Regions from separate parts of the Alteromonas sp. BL110 genome, predicted to be linked through region 3. Evidence: predicted binding sites of a transcription regulator. Region 3 holds the regulator's gene; each other region holds the start of a gene.

The links. Region 3 encodes ArgR, which controls arginine synthesis, uptake and breakdown. Its sites were predicted from a motif close to ANTGAATANNTATTCANT; they were not measured.
Region 1: D1814_RS02575 (OadG family protein) is a predicted target of ArgR. The motif match lies at 5,491-5,508, and genes of this name have one in related genera.
Region 2: D1814_RS12110 (N-acetylmuramoyl-L-alanine amidase) is a predicted target of ArgR. The motif match lies at 2,944-2,961, and genes of this name have one in related genera.

Annotation. Positions count from the first base shown of each region.
Region 1 is NZ_CP031967.1:577,450-584,969, reverse strand. It holds gene D1814_RS02610 (GNAT family N-acetyltransferase) at 1-597, opposite strand, end outside; gene D1814_RS02605 (regulatory protein RecX) at 717-1,166, shown strand; gene alaS (alanine--tRNA ligase) at 1,466-4,063, shown strand; gene csrA (carbon storage regulator CsrA) at 4,198-4,389, shown strand; tRNA gene D1814_RS02590 (tRNA-Ser) at 5,036-5,127, shown strand; tRNA gene D1814_RS02585 (tRNA-Arg) at 5,165-5,241, shown strand; tRNA gene D1814_RS02580 (tRNA-Arg) at 5,295-5,371, shown strand; gene D1814_RS02575 (OadG family protein) at 5,623-5,910, shown strand; gene oadA (sodium-extruding oxaloacetate decarboxylase subunit alpha) at 5,929-7,520, shown strand, end outside.
Region 2 is NZ_CP031967.1:2,802,877-2,810,396, reverse strand. It holds gene arcB (aerobic respiration two-component sensor histidine kinase ArcB) at 1-1,667, opposite strand, end outside; gene D1814_RS12110 (N-acetylmuramoyl-L-alanine amidase) at 1,767-2,702, opposite strand; gene gltB (glutamate synthase large subunit) at 3,361-7,520, shown strand, end outside.
Region 3 is NZ_CP031967.1:2,417,755-2,425,274, forward strand. It holds gene D1814_RS10495 (TonB-dependent receptor) at 1-1,600, opposite strand, end outside; gene argR (transcriptional regulator ArgR) at 2,043-2,507, opposite strand; gene mdh (malate dehydrogenase) at 2,745-3,683, shown strand; gene D1814_RS10510 (hypothetical protein) at 3,949-4,755, opposite strand; gene katG (catalase/peroxidase HPI) at 5,187-7,376, shown strand.

The DNA.
Region 1 (7,520 bases), 1.8 Mb from region 3:
CCCGTAGTTATGCCACTGAAACTGAACGGCGTAACGGGTTAAATATCGCCTTGCAGCATGGGTTAAACCCGAAGCTTGCGTTTCGCTGCTAAGTAAAAGTTGTGCTGACGTTTTCTCATTGGGAAACAGGTAGTGAAAAGAAGAAAGCTCTTCCCCAAACACTGACGCTACATACTCTGTCAAAGTATGCTCCAGTTTCTCTATAAGAGTGGGCGTTAGGGCTACGCTATCATCGCAAAGTATCCTTGGGCCTGTAACAGGGGTGAAAGGAATTGCTGATATCCATTTAGGATAATAGTCGAGCCCGTGCTGCGCATATGCGTTGGCCCATGCATGGTCAAATACATACTCGCCATAGCTATGCGTTTTCAGAAAGCCAGGAACAAGGAGGCTGATTTTTTCTTGCTGAGCATGGGTTATAGCAATATGACAAGGTTGCCAACCCGATTCATTTTTGCACGAACCGCTGCTTTCTAACGCATATAAAAACTCATAGGAGAGAAAAGGGCCCGCATTTTTTGCGAGTTGTTGCCAACGCTCTTTCGAAAGGTTTTCGATAGAATCTATTATTGTTATGCGATAGTCAGGTGCTGTCATGCAGTTAACATCATATAGAGGGTTTATGCGCAAAGCGCTTAGATAGTCGCAATTTACGATTATTTAGCGCTAAAATAACGCGGTTTCTACGTTAAATATAGAAGAGTAAGTTTACAAAAATGTCAGAGTTCGATCGAAAAATCATTACCGACGCGATTACTCGCATGCTGGCACGACGAGAGCATAGCTTTAACGAAGTAGTGCGTAAGCTACAGCAAAAAGGAATAGCGAGTGAGGCTTTCATGCCTATTTTGGAGGAATTCAAAGACGCTGATATTCAAAGTGATGCCAGGTTTGCTGAAAGCCGAGCGCGTGCGCTGTATCTGAAAGGGAAGGGGCCTCGTGCAATAAAACTAGACTTACAGCAATATGGTGTAGATGAGAGTACTGCTAACCATGCAATGACAGAGATTGATGCTGACTGGTTTGAAAGCGCGAAAAAAGTAAAAGAAAAAAAGTTTGGCGAGTTTTATGAAACAGAGTTCGCCTTAAGGCAAAAGCAAAAGCAATTTTTGCAGTACCGTGGCTTCTACCAAGAACACATCGATTATGCGGTCAGTGCGAATTAAACTAAACGTTCCTTTTCGGCCAGTTTTGCCAAGCACTGTACCTTCTTTTAATCACCTAAATGAATATCCGCTATTTTTTACTAAATTAAGGTGAATTTTGACGCTATCTCGTGTCCTTGCCACTTAACAAAATTGCGCTTTCCGTGGTATTGTTGCGCAAATTTGTGCGCATTTTTACTATTCAAAGAATGGTATTAGGGTATGGCGCATTGAGTAATGACGAAATGTCCCGATTATAAGTCTTATCAAATAGGCAATTCGCACGTTTCAAAAATAGAATAAAGGAAGTTAGGTTTTCAATGACATTATCAACTGCTGACTTACGTAACAAGTTTATCGATTATTTTAAAAGCCATGGCCATCAGGCGGTGGCAAGCTCGTCACTGGTGCCGGCAGATGATCCCACGCTTCTTTTTACTAATGCAGGCATGAACCAGTTTAAAGACTGCTTCTTAGGCGCAGAGAAGCGTAGTTATACCCGAGCAGTCTCTTCGCAGCGATGTGTGCGCGCTGGCGGTAAACACAACGACCTTGAAAACGTAGGTTATACTGCCCGTCACCATACTTTTTTCGAAATGATGGGTAACTTTAGCTTCGGCGATTATTTCAAAAAAGAAGCGATTGAGTTTGCATGGAACTTTCTAACTAAAGAAGTAGGTTTACCAAAAGAAAAGCTACTCGTTACCGTTTACTCTGACGACGACGAAGCGTTCGATATTTGGGAAAACCACATCGGTGTGCCTAAAGAAAAAATCATCCGTATCAGCACATCAGATAACTTCTGGTCTATGGGTGATACTGGCCCCTGTGGTCCTTGCTCTGAAATCTTTTATGACCACGGTGCACACATCTGGGGTGGCCCTCCGGGAACGCCTGAAGAAGACGGCGACCGTTTCATTGAGATTTGGAATTTGGTATTTATGCAGTTTAATAAGCAAGCTGACGGTACCATGGAGCCTCTGCCAAAACCGTCTATTGACACGGGAATGGGCCTTGAGCGTATTTCAGCTATTTTGCAAAACGTGCACAGTAACTACGAGATTGACCTGTTCCAAAACTTAATTAAGTCAGCTGCATCAATTGTTGGTACTGATGACCTAGAAAACAAGTCTCTGCGTGTTATTGCCGATCATATCCGTTCGTGCAGCTTTTTAATTTGTGATGGCGTAATGCCTACCAATGAAGGGCGTGGTTATGTGTTGCGCCGCATTATTCGTCGTGCGGTTCGACATGGCTACCAGCTAGGCGCAAACGATATTTTCTTCTACAAGCTGGTGGCATCACTGGCTAAAGAAATGGGCGAGGCTTATCCAGAACTTGTCGACCAGCTGCCTGTTATTGAAAAAGTACTGCGTGTTGAAGAAGAGCAATTTAGCAAAACCCTAGCTCGTGGTATGGCTATCCTAAACGATACTCTGGAAACCCTTGAAGGCGATACAGTGCCAGGTGATGTAGTGTTTAAGCTTTACGACACTTACGGTTTCCCTACAGATCTAACGAACGATGTGGCTCGTGAGCACGACCTTAAAATTGATGAAGAAGGTTTTGAAGCTGCTATGCAAGCTCAGCGAGCCCGTGCTCAGCAAGCAAGTAATTTTGGTGCAGACTACAACAGCAAACTAGCTATTGACCACACAACCTCATTCACAGGTTATACCGATGTGGAAGGCCAGGCTAATGTGGTTGAGCTTATTGCGGACAATGCGTTTGTAGAAAAGCTAGAAGACGGTCAGGAAGGCGTTGTGGTACTAGACAGTACGCCGTTCTACGCTGAAAGCGGTGGTCAGGCTGGTGACAAAGGTGTACTTCGCGTTGCTAACGGTGAGTTCATTGTGACAGACACCCAAAAAATGGGCAATGCATTTGCGCACAAAGGTATTGCCAAAGGCTCGGTGTCTAAAGGTGATACGGCAACTGCTGCGATTGATTCTGCAAATCGTGAAGCCATCAAAAAGAACCACAGTGCTACCCACTTACTTCACGCCGCGCTGCGTGAAATTCTTGGTGAGCACGTAACGCAAAAAGGTTCATTGGTTGAAGCGTCTCGTATGCGTTTTGACTTTTCGCATTTTGAGGCAGTTACCGCTGAGCAGCTTACAAAGATTGAGAAACGCGTTAACCAAGAGATACGCGCAAACCATACGCTAGCCACTGAACTTATGGACCTAGAAGAAGCCAAAGCATCAGGTGCTATGGCACTGTTTGGCGAAAAGTACGATGAAAAAGTTCGCGTTGTAACAATGGGCCCATTCTCTGTCGAACTATGTGGCGGTACACACGTTGCGCGCACAGGTGATATTGGCTTGTTTAAAATTACTAGTGAAGCGGGTATTGCATCGGGCGTTCGACGCATTGAAGCGGTCACTGGCGAGCAAGCACTTGAAGTTGTGCAAACTCAGCAAGCTACGCTGGCGTCATTGTCTTCATTACTGAAAACAGATAGCCAAAATGTACTGGATCGCGTAGTTTCTCTACAAAATCAGACTAAAGAACTAGAAAAAGCACTCAATTCCGCTAAACAAAAACTGGCGAGTCAGCAAGGTGCTGATATGCTTAGTAATGCAGTAGAGATAAATGGCGTTAAAATTCTTGTTGCGAATTTGGAAGGTGTTGAAGCGAAGTCATTGCGCTCAATGATGGATGACATTAAAAACCGAATTGGCGAAGGGATCGTAGTATTAGGTGTGGCCAACGATGCGAAAGTGAATCTTATTGCTGGCGTTACTAAAAACCTCACAGGTAAGGTAAAGGCAGGCGAGCTGGTGAACTTTGTTGCATCTCAAGTAGGTGGCAAAGGAGGCGGTCGCCCTGATATGGCACAGGCAGGTGGTGACCAGCCTGAAAACTTGAACCAAGCACTAGATTCGGTTAACGCTTGGTTACAAGATAAGCTATAATTATTTTTGTGTATAACAGTGAGTTTTTGAAGTGACACAGAAACAGGGAATCACTGTCGCTACCATCGGGTCGTGCCGTTGGGTTGGCAAATCTTAATGGATGATGTTCAGTATTAAGGAACAGGAGCAAGCGAATGCTTATTTTGACTCGTCGAGTTGGTGAAACGCTTATGGTAGGTGACGATGTAACCGTTACCGTACTAGGCGTAAAAGGGAATCAGGTACGTATAGGTGTTAATGCACCAAAAGAAGTTTCTGTGCACCGTGAAGAGATATATATGCGCATTCAGGCAGAAAAAGGCGGTCAGCCAGATTCTGCGGAATAATTGCATTGTACGCTTCATTGGAAAAGGTCAGCTTTAGCTGACCTTTTTTGTTTTAAGCAAGAAAATTTCTCTTGGCTTTTTTCCTTTCAAGTACTCTTGAAGCCAGGTTGCGAAGTAGTTATACCAGTCCACATAGATAGTTACCCACTCAGCTAGAATTAAAATATTCGTAATCGCGGCGTGTTACTGCAGGTATAGAGTTCTACATCTAGGTGACACAACAAAGAGTACGGACATTCTAAACTCGCCCTTAGGGAAGGTCTAACAAGCTTCCTAGCTTTATTCTGGGAATTTGAAAGGGAACAGCCATTCCTGCATCCCCACGCTGCGCTAGGAAACTTGCCAGCGCCTTCTGAATGGGCAATTATCTATGCGGATTGGTATTGGTAATCTCAAAAATTACTCACGATATTTGTGAATAATTGACTAAACTATTTAAAAATTCAGTTGAAAGCCTTAATAGGCTGAACAAATTTAAACGGAAATTAAGAGTCAGCGACGAATAATTTTCGATTTAATTGTTTGTATTGCGAACAAATTACTGGTTTTTTGCTCGAATCGTTTAAAATGGCAGCGAGTGAACAATTTCTTTATAAAAAAGGTTTGACTCAGGCCAATGAATCCGTAAAATGCACCCCGCAGTCAAGGAGAGGTGGGTGAGTGGCTGAAACCAGTTCCCTGCTAAGGAACCATACGCATATACGCGTATCGAGGGTTCGAATCCCTCCCTCTCCGCCATTATTCGTTGGCAGTGGCGGTCAACAACAAGTTTTGCGCGTGTGTAGCTCAGCTGGATAGAGTACCTGGCTACGAACCAGGCGGTCGGAGGTTCGAATCCTTCCACACGCGCCACTTAATTTAAAGCGTCACCTTTTGAAGTAAAATTCAAAAGCATACAAGTTTACGCGTGTGTAGCTCAGCTGGATAGAGTACCTGGCTACGAACCAGGCGGTCGGAGGTTCGAATCCTTCCACACGCGCCATATCAAAAAGCCCACCTTTTTAGGTGGGCTTTTTCATTTCTGAATTCCTTCATTTCTTTTTAAGCCACTTTGCACAAAGCCTCAGCTTCATATAAATACTATGTGTTTGTTGCAAATTTATTAAGTAATAATGCATTAAGTTTCATATTGGTGGGTTTTATTCAAATTTAAGTGGTTTTTTATGCTGTTTTGTTGTGTTTTTAAAAACCTCGTGATACTTATTCAGGTACAAAATAACAACAGGATTGAATATGAATTCGGAATCCGTCGCTAGTCTGCTCATTGAAGCAGGCACTCTTATGCTCATAGGAATGGTGTTTGTCTTTTCGTTCTTGGGGCTTCTTATTGTGGGCATTCATTTGATTGCACGTTTTTGTGAAGCTTTTCCAGGTGAAATACCGGACCCTTCGGATAATGTTAACCGGCGTTCAGCCAATTTGACTCGGAATAATCAAGCGGTACAACCGGGAATAGACGGTAACGTCATCGCTGCTATTTCTGCCGCAATTCATACCCATCGCCAAAATTCTAAAAAATAATCCATATCAGGAGTTACCATGTCTAAGCCTCTGGCCCTTACCGAGCTGGTCTTGCGTGATGCCCACCAATCACTTCTTGCTACGCGTATGCGTATTGAGGATATGCTCCCCATTGCTGAAAAATTAGATAAGGCAGGCTTCTGGTCTGTTGAATCTTGGGGCGGTGCAACCTTTGACGCCTGTATCCGTTATTTAGGGGAAGACCCTTGGGAGCGCATTCGTAAGTTAAAGGCCGCTATGCCCAATACCAAACAGCAAATGTTATTGCGTGGTCAAAACCTATTAGGTTATCGCCACTATGCTGACGATGTTGTTACTCGCTTTGTAGAGCGCGCTCACGAAAGCGGTGTAGACGTGTTTAGGATTTTTGATGCCATGAATGACATCAGAAATTTGAAAACCGCCATTAAAGCTACCATAGACAGCGGCGCTCACGCGCAAGGCACTATTTCTTACACAGTAAGCCCAGCGCATAATCTAGAGCTATGGCTAGATATGGCTAAACAACTTGAAGACCTCGGCGTGCATTCTATCTGTGTGAAAGACATGGCCGGGCTTTTAAAACCCTATGAATGCGAAGCATTAATTACAGGGTTAAAAGAAACCGTCGATGTACCTATTGCCATGCAGTGCCACGCCACGACAGGGTTAAGCACGGCAACCTATCAAAAGGCCATTGATGCCGGTATTGATATGCTCGATACGGCTATCTCATCAATGAGCATGACCTACGGTCACAGTGCAACTGAAACTATGGTTTCAATCGTTGAAGGTACAGAACGCGATACGGGCATTTCGCTACCAGAACTGGAAGACATTGCCAGTTATTTTAGAGAAGTGAGAAAGAAATACAGTAAATTTGAAGGAAGTCTTAAAGGCGTAGATGCGCGTATCCTATTGGCCCAAGTGCCAGGTGGCATGTTAACCAACATGGAAAGTCAGCTAAAAGAGCAGGGTGCTGAAGATAAGTTCGAAGAAGTGTTAAAAGAAATCCCTCGGGTACGTGAAGACCTTGGATTTATCCCTCTTGTAACGCCCACCTCTCAAATTGTCGGTTCGCAGTCGGTACTTAATGTGCTAACTGGCGAGCGCTATAAGAGCATTACCAAAGAAACTGCTGGTGTACTGAAAGGCGAATATGGCGCTACAGCTGCACCAGTAAATAAGGAATTGCAGGCGCGCGTGCTAGATGGTGCAGAGCCCATAACGTGCAGGCCTGCTGATAATATCGCGCCTGAGCTAGATACGCTAATTAAAGAGCTAGATGAACTTGCCGAGAAAAAGCAGCTTTCGCTCTCAGATGACAAAATTGATGATGTGCTGACTTATGCACTATTCCCGCAGATAGGCCTCAAGTTTATCCAAAATCGCGGCAATCCTGATGCGTTTGAACCTTCACCTAGCGCGCAAGAGTCGCAAAGCGCAAATACGCCGAAGCCTGCTGAAGCCAAGTCAAACTCACAAGGGGCTACCGCGAGTGAATCTTACGACGTAAACGTAGACGGTAAATTGTATCGCGTAGAAGTGGCACCCTCAGGTACGCTAACGAGCGTTACGCCTGCCGATACGGCTCAACCCCAGCCACAAACTGTTAGCCCAGCTTCACCTGC
Region 2 (7,520 bases), 390 kb from region 3:
ACATCAACTTTCTGTCCAAGCTTCTCGAGTAAGGCCTTGGCAACCATTACGTTCAGTTCAATATCTTCTACAAGCAAGATATTCAGCCCAGTCACTTGAAGCTGCGCGACTTTCATCGGGCTATTAGAAATTTGAACCGGCAGTACGATTTCAAAGCGGGTGCCTTTACCGACGTTACTAGAAACGTGAATTTCACCGTTCATTAAGTCGACCATTTGCTTACAAATCGCCAAACCGATACCTGTGCCTGTGGCCGACTGGTGATCGGGGTGATCGACCTGATAATACATTGCAAAAATCTTATCGACTTCACTTTCAGGAATACCCACGCCGGTATCTTCAATAATAAAGGTAACGTAAGCTTTATCACCATCAGGCTTAGTTGATGATACTGATAAACTCACGTGCCCCTTTTGTGTAAACTTCACTGCGTTAAACAAGATATTCCACAAAATTTGGCGAAGACGGGTACCGTCAATTTCTACTAAACGAGGTAACGGCTCGTTTATCGTCGTTTTTAGTTCAAGCTGTTTATCTGCCGCTAGTAGTCGAATAATACTGCTCAACTCTTCGGTAAAATCTTTCAGCGAAATAGTTTTAAGGCTTAGCTCTAGTTTATCTCTGTCTAATTTATCGAGATCAATTATATCGTTAAAGATATTACCTAGCGTAATGGCGCTTGCGTAAATCGTACTTACCCAACTAAATTGCTCGTCGCTTAACTCGGTATCACGCAGCATGCGACTTAAGCCAACAATACCGTTTAATGGCGTGCGAAGTTCATGACTGATAGTCGCTATAAAACGTGTCTTATCAGTACTTGCTTTCGCCGCAGCATTTTCCGCTTGTTTACGTTCAGTCATATCACGACCGAATGATAGTAATCCCAAGCGGTTACCTTCTTTATCGAAGAAAGGTACACGCTTCATTTCGAAGTAACGACGACGTCCGTCGGCGAAGCGAAGCCACAGCTCTTCTGTAATACTCGCATTGGTTTCTAATACTTCGTGATCACTCGCTACAATTTGACGAGCTAATTCTTCTTCGTAAACGTCTTTTGGCGTTAGGCCAAGCAACTCTTGCTCGGTTTTGCCAGTCATTAACTCGGCAATGCGGTTACAACCTGCAAACCTACCCTCTTCATTGCGGTAGTAAATAAGATCAGGCGACGCATCAATGATAGAGCGCAATAGCGTGGACAAACGTCGTGCCTGAGCTTCTTGTTCAGATTTATCCTGAATTTCTTTCTCTAGATCTTTGAAAAGCGCTTCACGCTCTTCTTGTGCCTGCTTACGCTGCTCTATTTCATGATTAAGTTGGCGAATATTGCTCTGCAGTTCTCGGTTAAGAAAAACATCTTCTTCACGTAAACTTTCTAATTGGCTAACGACTTCTTTTAAGTTGGTACGCGAATTCTCTAACTGCTTTATTAATTCACTGAAGAAATACAGTACCCAAGGTGCAGATAGCATAGTAAGAATAACAGCGCTTATAAAATCGTCTGGCTGAACTTGACTTCCCATACTAACGCGTATGACGTAGGAACCGCCTAACGTGAACACAAGTGAAAGAACAACAAACAAAATGCTGAGCTTTAGAGTGCCAAAACGTTGAACAAATTGAGCAAAGCGAATTGCCCAAGAATCGTTTGGTGAATCTGAATGCATGTACGTCTAATCTAAACTTATTTTTGCCTGTATCCTATCAGGCTTTATCCACTTCGGGAATGCGGTTTATTGAAGCAAAGGGATGACACCAGGTAACAGTCACGATTTAAACGGCGACTTTTCCGTTACTTCGTGAATAAACGCAGTGTTAACCCAACCAACTTTAGTAAAAGATACTTTCGCCCAATCCCCTTGTTTCTCTAGTACTTTTAATATTTCGCCTTTATTTAACCCATTATCAATAGTGGGAAATGAAGCACCAGGTCCTTTTCTAACATTAAGCGTGCTTGCACTGACATTCGCAATTTTCATTATAGGGCTAGTTAAATCACGCTGGAATTGGTCATGGGCTTCTCGCTGTGTGCTCGTTTCTTTTAATTCGGCTTCCCACCCATTACGCTCGGGATGCGATGCGAGTTCTTTGAACTTCTGTAGGGGAAAGGCAGGACCTGGATCTACCTTACGCGTAGGCGCTATCTCTTCATGCCCAACAATAGTAGAAATCTTATAGTGCTCGCACAGTGCTTTACATAAAGCGAGTGTTCGGGCGACTTGTATATCCGAATACTTGTGCCAATAGCCAATCGCATACTGGTTGTTGTTTCTAACTTCGAATACTTCGCTTTTCTCATACACTTTACCGAACCAACTCTCATAAGTGCCATCACTTCTTTCTTTGAGCTGGCCTGCATTGTCTAACTCAATACCTATCGAATATTGATTTAATCCACTGCGCCCTTCAAAGTGGCTTTCCCCTGCATGCCATGCAATTTGATTAGTTGGTAGCATTTGTACGATATTGCCGTTGCGTCCCACAGCGAAGTGAGCAGACACGCCGCTATCAGGGTGGGTCAATACATTAACCGAAGACGCTAAATTACTGCCTGCAGTAAAATGAATGACGATAGTATCGGGATAGCCCTTCTCAAACATCCCTGAAGAATTAGGAGAAGGCGTAAAACTCACGTCGTCGCCGGTTAACTTATGGTCATTAATATTAAAGGCGTAGCTGGGAGCTGCTTGTAAAGCTGTCATAAAATGATCCTCGCTAGCTTGATAGCATGTGCTTTCAGTGAATTTTTATTCTCTTGCTAACGCTTATGCGCTCGTGAAAATTACACGAATGTCCTATCAAGTATCACAGCCTTAAGCTCTAACCTTACATGCGGATAATTTTTAAACAATATAGCAAACTACTTATATGAGTGGAACCGTAGCTTTACGAATTCATAAAAATACAAATAAACCGCCATTGACAACATAAAACAACACACTTAAAGCATAATTATTCATTAACAAAAGGCAAATGAGAACCAATATCATTTAAAGTTTGAAAACTATTCATTTTTATCAGCTGATAACATTTTTATTACAAACACAAAAGATAAACAGTAAGCCGTTGAATTATATGAATTTAATTAAGTTTATACTAATTCTGTATAAACCTTATATTTTTAGCGTTTGATTTTATTTTTCAATGTGGGTATTTTGTACGGCCCGCACAGCAATAATGCATAAAAATGCGGAAACGACTGGAATCCTCTAATAATAAATAACGACAAGAAAGGCGCATGCCGCGAGCAATACCGCTCGCAGGTTTAAAAGACGTCTAATAATGTTGTGATACGCAAACCTAGGCGCATCTACACGCAACGCATACCTTGCCCAGTCAAAAGGTTGAAGGAGTTAAGAGATGAGTTTATATAATCCCAATGATTCCCGGGACAACTGTGGGTTTGGCTTAATTGCTCACACTCATGGGGAAGCCAGTCACGAATTGGTAACCACTGCTATACACGGTCTTGACCGTATGCAGCATCGTGGCGGTATCGCCGCCGACGGGAAAACCGGTGACGGCTGTGGTTTATTACTGCAGAAACCGGATGCGTTCTTCCATGCAATCGCCGAAGAAAATGGCTGGAAACTCAGCAAAAAATACGGCGTGGGCATGATTTTCTTAAGTCAGGACCCGGTACTTGCGCAAACTGCGCGTGAAGTGCTTAATGAAGAACTTGAAAAGGAAACACTTTCAGTAGTGGGTTGGCGCGAAGTGCCTGTCGACCGCTCAGTACTGGGTGAATTAGCGCTTACGGGCGTTCCACAAATCGAACAGGTTTTTGTGAACGCTCCAGCGGGCTGGAGAAAACGTGACCTAGAGCGTCGCCTATATATGATCCGCCGCCGAGCTGAAAAGCGACTAGAAGCAGATCCAGATTTTTACGTAGCATGTTTATCAGGCTTAGTAACAATTTATAAAGGCTTGGTAATGCCAAAAGATTTACCCGCCTTTTATCACGATCTTGCCGATGAGCGTATGCAAAGCGCAATCTGCGTTTTCCACCAACGCTTTTCAACGAATACTTTACCACGTTGGCCGCTAGCTCAACCCTTCCGCTTCCTTGCGCATAATGGTGAAATTAACACTATTAAAGGTAACCGCGACTGGGCGATGGCACGTGCCGCTAAGTTTTCAACGCCGCTTATCCCCGACCTTAAAGATGCTGCGCCTTTTGTAAATACTGAAGGTTCAGACTCATCGTCACTGGATAATATGCTGGAGCTATTCCTAGCCGGTGGTATGGATTTATTCCGTGCCATGCGCTTGCTTGTTCCACCTGCCTATCAAAATAACAAAACCATGGATGATGACCTGCGTGCATTCTACGAGTTTAACTCGATGCACATGGAACCGTGGGATGGCCCTGCCGGCATCGTATTAACGAATGGCCGTCATGTTGCCTGTAACCTAGATAGAAATGGCCTACGCCCGGCTCGCTATGTCATCACCAAAAACGGGTTTATTACTCTTGCCTCAGAAGTGGGTATTTGGGACTACGAGCAAGCTGACGTTATTGAGAAAGGCCGTGTAGGTCCAGGTGAAATGCTTGCTGTAGATACTTACACGGGCAAAATCTGGCGTTCTACGGAAATTGATGACGACTTAAAAGCGCGTCATCCATACAAAGAATGGCTAGAAAAACACATCCGTCGTTTGACCCCTATCGAGCAGCTCGATGCCTCGCTAATTGGCAAGCGCGTGTTTGACGACGATGCCATGGCGGTATATCACAAGCTACACGCCTACAGTTATGAAGAAATTCAACAAGTTGTAAAAGTACTCGCGAAAGACGGTCAAGAAGCCGTTGGCTCTATGGGTGACGATACGCCAATGGCGGTTATGTCATCGCGTCAGCGTACGGTTTACGATTACTTCCGTCAGCAGTTTGCGCAGGTTACTAACCCGCCTATCGACCCGCTCCGTGAAAACCACGTTATGTCGTTGGCAACCTGTATTGGCCGAGAGCAAAACGTCTTTAGCGAAACGTCTGGTTACGCTGACCGCGTGCTGTTCGACTCGCCAGTGTTGATGTATACCGACCTAAAACAGCTGCGTGAATTTAACCCAGATAACTACTACTCAGAAGTGGTAGAACTTCAATACGCTCCGCAAGAAGGTTTAAAGAAAGCCATTGAACGCGTCTGTAACGAAGTGGAAATGCTGGTTAAGAATAAACGAGCTGCGTTCGTTATTCTGTCTGACAGAAACATTAAACAAAACCGTTTGGTTATCCCAGCGGCCATGGCGGTTGGTGCAGTCCAGCGCCGTCTCGTTGAAAAGTCATTGCGCTGTGACGCGAACGTTGTTGTTGAAACAGCGAGCGCCCGAGACCCGCATCACTTTGCCGTACTTATCGGCTTAGGTGCCACTGCGGTTTACCCATTCCTTGCCTACGAAACTATCGAACAGCTTTGTGAAAAAGGTGAGCTAGATATTTCTCCTATGCAGGCCACGTTGAACTACCGTAAAGGTATCAACAAAGGCTTGTATAAGATCATGTCTAAGATGGGAATTAGCACAGTTGCAAGCTACCGTAGCTCTAAGCTGTTTGAAGCGGTGGGTATCAACAACGAAGTAATGAACCTTTGCTTTAAAGGGGTAACTTCGCGCATTCAGGGTGCGGGCTTTGATGACTTCCATCAAGACCTTGTGAACCTTAACCGAATTGCATGGCTTAAACGCAAGTCTGTAGACCATGGCGGTTTGCTTAAATACGTGCACGGTGGCGAATATCACGCCTACAACCCTGACGTAGTAAGTACGCTTCAAAAGGCGGTTGTGTCAGGTAACTACGACGATTACCAGCAATACGCCAAGCTTGTTAACGAACGTGCGCCTGCGCACATTCGCGACTTGCTAGCTATAAACCCAGATTGCGATCCTATTGATATTAGCGAAGTAGAAGCACCGGAGAACTTATTCCCGCGCTTTGATACTGCGGCTATGTCAATTGGTGCATTGAGCCCAGAAGCGCACGAAGCACTAGCGATTGCAATGAACCGCTTGGGCGGTCAGTCTAACTCAGGGGAAGGTGGCGAGCACCCTTCTCGTTTTGGTACTGAAAAGAACTCTAAAATTAAGCAGGTGGCGTCAGGCCGCTTCGGTGTAACACCTCACTATTTAGTTAACGCAAACGTTATTCAAATTAAAGTGGCACAGGGTGCAAAACCGGGAGAAGGTGGTCAGCTTCCAGGCGATAAGGTCAATAAGTACATCGCACAACTTCGTTTCTCTGTGCCGGGTGTAACCCTTATTTCACCGCCGCCGCACCACGATATCTATTCAATTGAAGATTTGGCTCAACTAATTTTTGATTTGAAGCAGGTTAATCCAACGGCGCTTATATCGGTTAAGCTGGTATCTGAGCCGGGTGTTGGCACCATTGCAACGGGTGTAGCGAAAGCCTATGCCGACCTTATCACCGTTTCAGGTTACGACGGCGGTACAGGTGCAAGCCCACTAACGTCTGTTAAATATGCAGGTAGTCCGTTTGAACTAGGCTTGTCTGAAACACAGCAAGCTCTAATTGAGAACGGTCTACGTCACAAAGTACGCGTTCAAACTGACGGTGGTTTGAAAACAGGCTTGGACGTAGTAAAAGCCGGTATTTTAGGCGCTGAGAGCTTTGGTTTTGGTACAGGCCCAATGGTTGCTTTAGGCTGTAAATATCTGCGTATTTGCCACCTAAACAACTGTGCAACTGGTGTTGCAACGCAGGATCAAAAGCTGCGTGATGATCACTTTATTGGCTTACCTGACATGGTGATGAACTACTTCAAGTTTATCGCTCAGGAAGTACGTGAAATCATGGCGTCTATGGGTGTCGCTAAGTTCGACGACTTAGTTGGTCGTACAGAGCTACTTAAAGTACTCGACGGCATTACTGCTAAACAAAATCGCTTGGACCTGTCGCCACTACTTGCACAGCCTAAAGCAGGTGATCACACTCGCCTATTCTGTTCGCAAACCACTAACGCGCCTATCGATAAAGGCGAGTTAAATGCTCAGATGCTTAAAGATGGTCAGCAAGCTGTGGTAGATGGAGAGTCAATAACTCTTAAATACCCTGTACGCAATACCGACCGTTCTGTAGGCGCTTTGCTATCAGGTGAAATTGCTAAACACCACGGTAACCACGACTTTGAAGATACACCTATCAAGGTTGAACTTACCGGTACAGCAGGTCAGAGCTTCGGCGTGTGGAACGCTGGCGGTCTGCATATGCACCTTGAAGGCGACGCCAACGATTACGTAGGTAAAGGCATGACCGGCGGTAAGCTTGTTATTCACCCACCTCGCGACATCTCGTACGACGCCCACGACAGCGCCATCATGGGTAACACCTGCCTTTACGGCGCAACAGGCGGCAAACTGCTTGCTGCTGGCCGCGCTGGTGAGCGTTTTGGTGTGCGTAACTCTGGTGCTATCGCGGTAGTGGAAGGTATTGGCGATAACGGCTGTGAATACATGACAGGCGGTATTATTGCTGTACTTGGTCCGGTTGGCGTGAACTT
Region 3 (7,520 bases):
GCGGAAGCTCAACTGCCACTTCAGTAAAATATGACTGGCGCTTACGCGTTGCATAGACATCATCGCCGCCCGAGCCACCTGAAATGAAACCCAAACCTGATTCAGGGTCAGATATTTGTTCAAAATCTAAGTGTGAATATTCGGCACCAACAACTGCACTAACTCGCATAAAATCGTTTGCGAATACTTCGCCTGAGATGCTTGCATCAATAATGTCACGTTTTTGTGTAGACTGATAAGTACCCGTATGCCGTGCTAGGTCTAAAAGTTCTGCGTTGTAGCTAGACCAGTCTTCTGTGCTCAAGCCTTGAACGTTAAAAAGATCTAACTGCTCTGTATCAATAAGGTCTTGCACAACGGTGTCATTCACTAAGTTATAGTTAAAAACTTCTTCTTTGGCATTTGTGCGCTGATAGTTTATCTGCCAATCCCAATCGTTTCCTGCAAAGCTTGAATAGCCTTCTAGCCCGGTAACTAACTCAAACGTGGTTTTTTCTGTGGTGGTGTCACGGGTGCCAAGACTGGCCGTTCTGAAGTAAATATTGCCGTCTTCGCCATACGGGTTCATTGCGTTGTCTGAATCTATAGTTACAGAAGACGTAGATACAGGAGTAGCGGCATAGCGAGTGTCGGTTGATGTTTGTTGCGCAGAGAAACGACTGTTAAATGTAATTGAGTCGGTAAGCTCATAAGCAACCTTGGTCAGGATAGAGTTCTTTTCAGATGCACCATACAACCATGTAGAGTTACCGTAATAGTATCCGCAACGATCAGATTCAATGGATGTATCGGTAACGTCACCACATAGCTCGGTGTTGTATGTGTAGCTATCAGCACTGTCACCTAAGAAGTTAGCTACTGGACTGTAGAGTGAATAGCTGCCGTCGGCGAAGTCGCCGTTTACCGCAACATCGGCAACTTCTTGGGTATTGGCGTGTTCTGCAATAAAGACTATGCTGCCTTTGTCGCTGGTTAGGCCTGCAGCAAAGTTATATTGACTGCTATTGCCACCATCTACACCTGGATCTTCAAAGTTATAGCCAAATTCAACACCATCAAATTCTTTCTTAGTAATGATATTGATTACACCCGCAACAGCGTCAGAACCATAAATTGCAGAGGCGCCATCTCGTAATATTTCTATGCGTTCAACAATAGACATGGGGATCATAGACATATCAGATGACGAGCCACCGTCGTAACCTAAGCCAGGTAACCTGCGACCATCCATCAGTACCAATGTAGCGCCTGCGCCTAAGCCGCGCAGGTTTACCTCACTTGAAGCCGCAGCACCGCCACCATAGCCTGATTGCCCTCTAAAAGAGCCAAACGTGTTTATTGACGAGTTGCGTAAAACGTCTGCAACAGTAGTGTCTCCCGATAGCTTAATTGATTCCGCTGTAATCACCGTCACTGGTGAAACTGATTCTAAATCAACGCGCTTAATGTGAGATCCTGTAACCTGGATTTTCTCAATGGGAGCTTCAGTATTCTCTTCAGTCGTTTGAGCGTAAGCAGAAAGCGATGTTGTAACTCCCATAACACTGGTTATTAACAAGCTTTGCTTTACCGCTAAACTAAGTCTTTTATTCTTAAACATCTTAAATTCCCCGTTCCATCACTTGACGTAAAAACGAAAAGTGAAAGGTGATTATTATAAATTTTTGACAGATGTAATTTGTCGAAAGAATTAAGCCTTTTGTCGGGGGGATAATCAATTTTAGCCAATGATCATTTGTTTATTATTGACAGTATTTACTTTGTGCTTACATTGCTAGAAATAATATTTACACTGCTATACGTAAACGCAATTTGAGAACTTGAACTTGGTTCGAAAGAAAAACGCCTAAGTTCGATTTGGTTTTTAACTGTATGTTTTTGTAAGTTATAATTTACGTTTGATTTACTTTGCTTTGCACAAAAAGTACGGAAGGTTTGTTACTTTAATGAGGTGTGTTTATTTGTATCTCCCTGGTACAAATTCCCTTGCCGCTAATATTTATTAGCGGCTTTTTTATTGCGCAATAGTTAATTTGAATTAGTTACACATTTTCAAATAAATCTTCAACTCGCTGTCTTAATTCTTCAATTTTTGTCACGTCAGCAGGGGCAATAAAAATTGTGTCGTCACCTGCAATTGTCCCTAATACGCCATCTTTTTTACTTAATGAATCAAGTAGACGTGCAATAAGCTGTGCTGCACCTGGACTTGTTCTAATGATAACCATGACATTGTTGTGAACAATATCTAACACCAACTGTTTGAGCGGGCTTTTTGCGGTAGGCATACCTAATTCAGGAGGCAGACAGTAAACCATGTCTCCTCTGGCATTTCGGGTTCGTACCGCGCCAAACTTACTTAGCATTCTAGAAATTTTGGATTGGCTGATGTTGTCAAAACCTTGTGCTTTCAAAGCGTCAACAATCTCGCCCTGCGAACCATAATTTTCCGCTTTTAGAATTTCTTTAAAAGCTTTGATGAGTTGCTCTTGTTTTGCGTTTGCCATTAGCGCTCTTTTCTTCTTTGAGTGTTATCGTTAGGAATTGTATTTAGTATGCGCATATTGTGCCGTACAGGTAGACTTTGCGCAATTTCTTTGCATAATCATTCATGATAATGAATATCGTATAAAAATCGCCATAAATAACGTTAATAAGACGATCCGGTGATTGAGTTTTCCCCCGCGTTGCATTAGTGTGACGTTCCGTTTAAATACGTGAAGTAATCCCATAGGAGAAATGGTATGAAAGTAGCCGTGTTAGGTGCTGCCGGTGGTATTGGTCAGGCGCTGTCTTTGTTGTTGAAAACACAATTGCCAGCAGGTTCAGATTTAGCGCTTTACGACGTTGCGCCAGTTGTTCCCGGTGTTGCCGTTGATTTGAGCCACATCCCCACAGCGGTAAAAGTAACCGGTCACGGTAAAGATGACCTAGCTGATGCACTTACTGGAGCAGACGTAGTTCTTATTCCAGCGGGTATGCCTCGTAAGCCAGGTATGGATCGTTCTGATCTGTTCAACATCAACGCCGGCATTGTTAAAAACCTAATTGAAGGTGTAGCTGATAACTGCCCGAACGCGTGTGTTGGTATCATCACTAACCCAGTTAACACTACTGTTGCTATTGCAGCTGAAACGCTTAAAGCTAAAGGCGTTTACGACAAGAACAAGCTTTTCGGTGTAACGACACTTGACGTTATCCGTGCTGAAACTTTCGTTGCTGAACTTAAAGACGTAGACGTATCTTCTGTGCATGTACCAGTAATCGGTGGTCACTCTGGTACAACTATCCTTCCTCTTCTTTCACAAGTTGAAGGCGTAGAGTTTACAGACGAAGAAGTATCTAGCCTAACTACTCGTATCCAAAATGCGGGTACTGAAGTTGTTGAAGCGAAAGCTGGCGGCGGCTCTGCAACCCTTTCAATGGGTCAAGCAGCAGCACGTTTCTGTCTGTCTCTAGTTGCAGCAATGCAAGGTGAGAACGTTGTTGAGTATACTTACGTACAAACTGACGACAGCGACGACGCGGCATTCTTCGCACACCCAGTACGCCTTGGCGCAAACGGTGTTGAAGAAATCTTGCCATACGGCGAGCTAAGCGCGTTTGAAGAAAAAGCGAAAAACGACATGCTTGAAGGCCTACGTGGCGACATCAAGCTAGGCGTTGACTTCGTAAACGGCTAATAGCGCTTAAAGCGGATGCATTAGCATCCGCTATAGAAAAGGCTGGATACGTAAGGCCTACACAGACACGCCGAGCTTCCATCTATGGAGGCTTAGCTGCAGCATCCCTGCTGCAGACAGTCTGTTACGACCTTACGTATCCAGCCTTTTTTGTTGCGTGCTCGTAGGCCTCGCCACTGCACATTTAGAATAGGAGAGCCATGTAAAGCGAAGCTTATTTAGAGCATTACCCAGCAGCTTTTCATTAATTTACTATCTAAGAAAATTACTGTGCTTGGGCTGGCTCTATGCGGTACAGCTTTATTGCGCCCATGGCTGCTGGATAGCCCTTATGAATTGCGTAGGTGTAGCCAGAAATTATGTTGTCTGCTTGCACAAACAGGATAATGTTTGATGCAAAAGTTGTGTGTGACGCTTCAATTTCAATCACTTTGCCATCAATACTTATATTGTTAGCAGAAAAGCTTGATTGCACTTCATTGAAGGTTTTAGAACCCTTTCTATAAACCCGTAATGAACCTTGCTCGTCTTCATTTAGCTGTAGTAATGCTAATTCTGGTCTGTCTAAATACTGCATTACGCCAATCCAAGTGCCGAAAGGGTGTTCGGTCGTATTTTGTTCAGCATTAGCAATTAGCTGCCCACGTTTTTCAAGGAACTTTCTAGGCGTCGATTTTGCTTCTTGTTTTATCAACTGATACGTACGAGACATATAACTCTCTTTACCTTTAAAACTCGACTCAAGTACTTTTAAATCGGTATCTAGATAAGGAGATAACGTAATCGTACGCGTAACATCGCTCTCAATTATTGTTTTGATAGTACATCTATTTTCTATACAAACAATGTCGTCATTAGTGAAAGGTGTGCGACGCGCTTTCTTTAAACCACCTAGAATGGCTACTTCAAAAAAACTGTGCTCGCCACTTTCATTTATTTGAAGCAATCGAAACGTAAGGCCATCTTCACTTATGCCTTCCCATAATCCAGTAGGTAGTTCCAATGTACTGGCGATGGAGTGGCTATTGAGCGAGAACAGCGCAACAAAGAATAATAGTAGGGATATACGCATTTTTAATCCTTTAAAATATGAGAAAAGCCGCGTGTCCGATAATATGCGTATTTAGCTAATTCTCCAATATCTTTATATCGCCGCCCTACATTCGGGCGTGCGCCAGCTTGCTAGGCCGCACGAAACGGGCTTTCATGTCCTCATAAAGCTAGCTATTTAACTGTTGTTACCTATTTCAGTAGCGATACCTGCGATGGTTACCACCAATACGCACTTAAGGTAGTCGCTGTAAGCACTGGTCTTTTATGGGCAAGTGCTCGTGTTGCAAACTAATGCTTTCTATTATGGAAAAGCGTATAACTTTGACTATGCTTGAATCACGCTTTTTTGATGTCGAAGGTGATGTCGCAGCGTAACTCCATAGGTTAATCCTACAACTTAATTGACATGTGAGTTGTATAACGCAAACGAACAGGCAAAGAGGATGTAATATGAGCAATGCAAAGTTAGGTGATGTGAATGATTCGGCAAAAAAATGTCCGGTCATGCATGGTGGTTTAACAGCCACGGGGACAACAGTAATGGACTGGTGGCCTGAAGCCTTAAACTTAGACATTCTTCATCAGCACGATACGAAGACAAATCCAATGGGAGAGGACTTTGATTACCGTGAAGAGGTTAAAAAACTAGACTTTCAAGCCCTCAAAAAAGATTTGACTGATTTAATGACAGATTCTCAGCCGTGGTGGCCAGCAGATTGGGGACACTATGGCGGCCTAATGATCCGTATGTCGTGGCATGCTGCAGGCTCCTACCGAATTGCTGACGGCCGCGGTGGCGCCTCAACAGGCAACCAACGTTTTGCACCGCTTAACTCCTGGCCTGATAACGTTAACTTAGATAAAGCTCGCCGCCTGCTTTGGCCAATTAAAAAGAAGTATGGCAACAAGTTAAGCTGGGCTGATTTGTTTGTTCTTGCCGGAACCATTGCGTATGACAGCATGGGTCTTAAAACCTATGGGTTTGCCTTTGGCAGGGAAGATATTTGGCACCCTGAGAAAGATGTCTATTGGGGAGCAGAAAAAGAATGGTTAGCGCCTAGTGATGAACGCTATGACGATGTTGATAGCCCTGAAACTATGGAAAACCCTTTGGCTGCTGTGCAAATGGGCCTTATTTACGTAAACCCTGAAGGCGTTAACGGTAAGCCAGACCCACTTAAAACGGCAGCTCATGTCCGTGAAACCTTTGCGCGTATGGCAATGAACGACGAAGAAACCGTTGCATTAGCAGCCGGTGGTCACACGGTGGGTAAATGTCACGGTAACGGCAGTGCAGAAGCGCTAGGACCAGACCCCGAAGCCGCTGGTATTGAAGAAGCTGGCCTTGGCTGGATGAACCATGAAAGCCGCAGTATTGGTCGCGATACCGTATCTAGTGGCATTGAGGGCGCGTGGACGACGAACCCTACGCAATGGGATAACGGATATTTCCACTTATTGCTTAATTACGATTGGGAACTGAAAAAGTCTCCAGCGGGTGCTGAGCAGTGGGAGCCAATTAATATCAAAGAAGAAGACAAGCCTGTTGATGTTGAAGACCCATCGAAACGCTATAACCCAATTATGACCGACGCCGATATGGCGATGAAGTTGGACCCAGAATACAGAAAAATTTCTGAAAAATTTTATAACGACCATGAATATTTCAGCGAAGTATTCGCCCGCGCATGGTTTAAGCTTACTCACCGCGACCTAGGACCAAAAGTTCGTTATATAGGGCCTGATGTGCCGGAAGAAACGTTAATTTGGCAAGATCCGGTTCCAGAAGGCAGTACGTCTTATGACGTTGACGCTTTAAAGAGTAAAATTGCGGAGTCAGGCCTATCGGTTGGCGATATGGTGGCAACGGCGTGGGATAGCGCACGTACGTTCAGAAGTTCAGATTTACGCGGTGGTGCTAATGGAGCACGTATTCGTTTAGCCCCTCAGAAAGATTGGGAAGGCAATGAACCTGAGCGTCTTACTAAGGTGTTAGAAGTGCTTGCTCCTCTTGCTGACGCAGCAGGCGCAAGCCTTGCAGATACTATTGTTTTAGCAGGTAACGTGGGCATAGAAAAAGGTATTGAGGCGGCAGGCTTTGATGTACCTGTTCCTTTTTCACCAGGACGCGGGGATGCTACTGACGACATGACCGATGCTGAATCGTTTGATCCACTAGAGCCAATTGCAGATGGTTACAGAAACTACCTCCAAAAAGACTTTGCAGTTAAGCCTGAAGAGCTAATGTTAGACAAAACCCAGTTACTAGGCTTAACAGCAAAAGAAATGACGGTGCTAGTAGGTGGTATGCGTATGCTTGGCACTAACTATGGCACAAGTAAGCATGGTGTATTCACCGACAACGTGGGCACGCTGAGCACAGACTTCTTCGTAAATCTTACTGACATGAAATACACGTGGAAGCCGACTGGGAAAAACAGCTACGCCATTGTAGATAGAGCTTCAGGTGACGAAGTGTTTACCGCTACGCGTTTTGATTTAGTGTTCGGTTCAAACTCAGTATTGCGAGCGTATGCTGAGCTATACGCGCAAGATGATAGCAAAGAGAAGTTTGTTAAAGATTTTGTTGCAGCGTGGACAAAGGTGATGAACGCAGATCGCTTCGATCTTACTTGTTAGTACTTATCGTGGTGTAATTAAAAACACTTAAGCAATAAAAAGCCCGCTTCATCATCATGAAGCGGGCTTTTTTGTGATTGTCAGCTAAGCGAGGCTTTTGTAGACCAAGTAATAAGGTTATGCATTGTAATACAGAAGCCTCGC